DNA from 2 places in the Halomonas sp. PAMB 3264 genome. Region 1 is predicted to be linked to the other one. Evidence: riboswitches for the same ligand, from Rfam matches in the RefSeq annotation. Region 1 holds a riboswitch; the other holds the start of a gene.
What was found. A riboswitch is a leader RNA that binds a small molecule or an ion and turns the genes downstream of it on or off. The one in region 1 is predicted to bind cobalamin.

Region 1 (2,382 bases):
AAAGCGCTTGGGTGAAGGCGGCGGTGTTGTCGCGGCTTGTCTCGTCGTAATCGACGGTGCTGTCGATGTGGTCTTCGCTCTGCTCGACGCCGGCAATGAACTCGTGAGCCCCCACGGTGAAGGTGTTTTCAAGCCGCGCGGTGCGGATGGTCGTATCGAAGGTGGAGCCGCCGAACTCGTCGACGTTATCGCTTTCGTCGCGGGCCTCGGAAAGTGTCACCCGCGAGCGCCAGGCATCCCCCACCGGAAGCTCGGCATAGATGCCGGCGACCTGCTGGACAAAGTCGTTCTCGCCGCCGTCGTATTCGTTGTTGCCGCGTGCGCGCAGCGCCAGTACGCCGGCCTCGCCCCCGTTATCAAAGGTGTGCGACACCCGGGCGAGTGCCGTGGTGTTGTCATAGCCCTTGTCGTCACCGCTGCGGCGCACCGGCACGCCGTCGGTGTTGAAGTGGCTCGCCGCGAAGCTATAGCGGGTGCCGCCCTCTGACCCGCTGAGCCCTGCGCTTGCGCGCGCCGTGCCGAAGGAGCCGCCGCCAAACGAAAGCCGGGGCTGCGGGCCGTTGCCCTCCTCCGGGGCGTGGGTGAAGAGCTGCACGACACCGCCGATGGCGTCCGCCCCGTAAAGGCTTCCTTTTGGTCCGCGCACGATTTCGGCGCGCTCAAACAGGCGCGGGTCGATACTTCCCCAGGCCGCCCCGCCGCTGGTGGCCGAGCGCAGGCGAATGCCGTCGATCAGCAGCACGTTCTGGCTGCTGCCGGTACCGCGAAGAAACACGCTCGCATTCTTGCCGAAGCTGCCGTTACTGGAAACGTCGACCCCGGGCTGGCCACGCAAGAGGTCCGTGACGCTGACAGGGTCCTGCCGGTGAAAAGTGGCCTCATCGAGCACGGTGACGGATGAAAGGCTTTGATTCGCGGTGCGCGGGGCAAGGGCCGCGGTTACGACCACCGGGTTGAGCGCCTGCTTCTCCTCGGGAGTGTTCGAAGACACCGTTTGGGCGTGAACGGCCAGCGGCAGTGCGGCGAGCGTAAAGGCGGCAAGCCCCAGGGTGGGTCGCGCGTAGGTCATGATAAGCCCCTTGAGCCGTGCTCACCCGCACGGCCGATTTTTTTATGGCCGCGCGGCGAAGGAGCAAGGGGAAATGCGGGGTCGAGTGCCCCGTATCAGCCCTGAGCACGCCCTCCGCGACTCGGCATTGATGGTAGTGAAACCGTGGTTTTGGGCCGGTCTCCGGGCTGACGAGCAAAAAGGCGAGGCCTTTTTCAAACGGCGGCCTTCCCATGTCGCGCGCGACACAGTGGCGTAGTGGCCGTTGTTGACTCGATTACCGTTGCGGGGGCAGCGCTGGAATGGACACCAGCTTCCCGTTTAACCGACGCAAGGTCGGCACCCAAAAGTGAGCGTAAACTAGCAAGCCGTTAAGGCCAGGTCAATCGCACTCGGCCAGGCTCGCTTGCGCAATGCTGGGCGCGGCCAGGCGCTGCACCAGGCCGTGACGCACGTACCAGACACGCTCGGCGTGGCGCGCGGCGTCCTGGCTGAACCAGCCGTTGAGATCGCGAAGGCGGCGCTCTTCGCGCGCCATGGGTACCAGCCCTCGGCCGACCTCGCTCAGGATCAGCACGATCGTGGCGTTGCACGCCTTCGCGGCACGGCAAAGCGCGGCCAGATCCTCGCGCCACTGGGCGCGCAGGTGGTCGCTGTCGGTATCAAAAGCGCCGTCGCGGGCCACCCAGTCGAGCACGCCGTTGATCACCAGCGGCGTGTCGGGAATCAGAATCGAGTGGCAGTCCGCCAGCCGCTGGCCCGGGGCGAGGGTCCACCAGGCGGCGTTTTGAAAGCGCGTTTTTACGGCGTCGCGCTTGCCTGCGCGGGCACCGCCGATGAAAAGCTGCATTGCCACTCTCCTTCTCTAGCGCGATGGGACAGGTTCAGGCGCCGGCCGGTGGCCTGGGTCACCGTGGCCTCCCAGAAATCCACGGTTTCAAAACGCCGTCTCAGTTCACGAATCACACCGCCGTGGGTGACGGCCAGCACGCGCCGGTGGCCCAAAGCGCGCGCGTTGTCGGCAAGCGTCGACAGCCAGCCGTCAAGGCGCGTGCGCAAATCCCCGGCGGATTCGCCGCCAGGGATTTTAAGCTCTCCAACGCTATCAATCCATGCCCTGTAGCCCGGATTGTCCTTGAGTTCGTCGTAAACCTTGCCTTCATACTCGCCGAAATCGAGCTCGCGAAGTCGGGGCTCCAGATAAACGCTCTCAGTCGCAGCGTCGGGCCGGGCCCACTCGAGGGTTTGACGACAGCGGGTCAGATCGCTTGCGTAGATCGCATCGAAATGCTCATCCTCCAACGCTTTTTTGAGCGCATTGAGCCCCGGCTCGG
Region 2 (2,382 bases), 1.8 Mb from region 1:
ACGGGTCGGCCAGCGAATTACGTAACAGCGCCTGCAGAATCACCCCGGACACTGCCAGCCCCGCGCCGCAGCACGCCGCCACGACGGCGCGCGCCAGGCGGTAGTGCCACACGATCGCCTCGTCGAGGGTGGAAAGCGGCCGGTCGATCATGCCAAGCTTGCTCGCCAATACGTTCAGCACGGTAGAGAGCGGGATGCGCGTCTCGCCGATCGAGGCGCCGACCAAAAGCGCCGCGATCAAACAAAGCGGCATCAGCCAGACCCACCGCGCGGAACCTGCGCCGATACGTGTCGCCCCCATCAGGACGACAGATCCATCTCGGCCAGCGCCTCGACCAGCGTCTCGAGGGCGTAGATGCTGCGAATCGACGGATCCATGGCGTGGGCGTCGATCTCGACCAGCCGGTCCTGCTCGACGGCCTCGAGCAGCCGGGTGACCGGATCGTTTTGCAGGAATTCGCGTTTCACAGCGATGTCGTCGGCGGGAAAGCGGCGCCGATCCATGCGCGCGGCAGCGATGAAGGTGGGGTCGGCGCGGGCGATGCTCTCCCAGCCCACCGTCGGCCACTCCTGATCAATACGCACCACGTTGTCGATGCCAAGCGTCGTCATCATCCAGTCCGGCACGCTGTTGACGCCGGCAACGTACGGATCGATCCCCAGGTCCGCCGAGGAGTACCAGAACACGCCGCGAAGCTCATTCGATAAATCGAGTGCCTGGGCGGCCTCGATCGCGGCGGTTTCTCGCGCCTGAAGATCGCTCACCGCGCTCTCGCCGCGCTCGGCAACGTCGAAAATATCAGCCAGCGTTTCGATACTCTGGTACACCAGCGCCGGGTCAAACAGGCGTTCGCGGGCGCCATCCATGCTCTGATGGTTGTCCTTGCCCACACACTCGGTGGGCAGCGTCCAGAGCGGCACGCCGGCGTCGTCGAACATCGCGGACGTACCCACGGCGCCGGCCGGGCCGACCATCCACTCGTAGGCAGATATCACCAGGTCCGGCTCTTGCGCCAGCACGCTCTCGAAGCTCGGCGCGTTGTCGGACAACCGCTCGACGTCGGCATTCGCCTCGGCAAACGTCTCGAGCACCGGATTGACCCAGAGCGAGGTGCCCGCCACGTGCTCTTCAAGGCCCAGCAGGTAGAGCATCTCCGTCGGCGCCTGGCCGATGGTGACCACGCGCGCCGGCGCCTTTTCCAGGATGATGTCGTGACCACAGCTTTCGAGCGTTAGCGGGTAGGCGGTGGCGGCCTGGGCGTGCGGGGGCGCGCCCAGAGAGACGCACAGCCCTGCCAGGGCCAGCGCCGGGGATCGCTTCAACATCATGTACACTCCCGTGCATGATCGGCGCGCGTATGGCGCGGCCTGGTTGTGAGGATGCGTCGGCAGGTCTCCTGACTCACGGGTCGTCGCTAGCTCGCCTTCCCGGACGGATGTCCAGTGGCACGTGTGAGCATTGCTCGCCGCCTACAGTTGCGGGGGCAGTTCCGGTTCGCGCGAAGCGCTTCGGATTCCCTATCAAGTTCCGTACGGAACACCGACGCCGGCCATTCTAGAGAGCGCTGCAAAGTAGGGCAATCACGGCCCGCGCCGCGGTGGCGCTCGCCCGGCGCCTTGCCTACGCTGATAGCGACACCAGGGAGCGCGCCCATGACGTATGATGCGAACAAAAGTGATATCCATGACATCGAGCGCTCGCGCTGGGCGGCGGTGCTGGTCGGCATCGGCGCCATGGCGGCGCTCGATGAAATCGTCTTTCACCAGCTGCTGCAGTGGCACCACTTTTTCGACTTTTCCACCCCCGCGTTCGGCATTCTTTCCGACGGCCTTTTGCACGCCTTTGAGCTCTTGGCGGTGGTGGTCGGCGTGTTTCTACTGCTGGAGCTTTCCCAGCGGGGACGCTTGAGCGTGGCCTGGGCGAAGGCGGGGTTCTTTCTGGGGATGGGCGGCTTTCAGCTCTTCGACGGCCTCATCAACCACAAGATTTTACGTCTGCACCAGATTCGCTACGGAGTGGACCCGCTGATGTACGACCTGGTCTGGAATGCCTTCGCGATCGGGTTTCTGCTGATCGGGGCGTGGTTCTGGCGCCGCGCCCGCGTGTTGCCCGCGCGCTGAATGCACGCCGGCCACCCCGCTTCGCCGCTCGACTGGCTGCCGTTTTTACTGGTCGTGCTCGTCACCTGCCAGTATCTGGCGGCGGCCGGGCTTCAGCGGGCGGGCGGGTCTGGCTGGAGCCTCTGGCGCTGCGGCTTTTTCCTTCTTGGCAGCGCACTTCTGGCCATTGCCTTCTGGCCTTCGTTGATGGCCTGGGCGCATGGTGATCTGGTCGGCCATATGACGCTGCACCTTTTGATCGGCATGTTTGCGCCGCTTTTC

Region 2: another riboswitch for cobalamin. It lies ahead of RN347_RS01485 (ABC transporter substrate-binding protein); the one in region 1 lies ahead of RN347_RS10235 (TonB-dependent receptor domain-containing protein).

What each region holds. Positions count from the first base shown of each region.
Region 1 is NZ_CP134866.1:2,263,419-2,265,800, forward strand. It holds gene RN347_RS10235 (TonB-dependent receptor domain-containing protein) at 1-1,069, opposite strand, end outside; cobalamin riboswitch at 1,205-1,410, opposite strand; gene RN347_RS10240 (bifunctional adenosylcobinamide kinase/adenosylcobinamide-phosphate guanylyltransferase) at 1,431-1,898, opposite strand; gene RN347_RS10245 (histidine phosphatase family protein) at 1,850-2,382, opposite strand, start outside.
Region 2 is NZ_CP134866.1:320,732-323,113, forward strand. It holds gene RN347_RS01480 (iron ABC transporter permease) at 1-301, opposite strand, end outside; gene RN347_RS01485 (ABC transporter substrate-binding protein) at 301-1,329, opposite strand; cobalamin riboswitch at 1,370-1,560, opposite strand; gene RN347_RS01490 (DUF2243 domain-containing protein) at 1,654-2,121, shown strand; gene RN347_RS01495 (cytochrome c oxidase assembly protein) at 2,122-2,382, shown strand, end outside.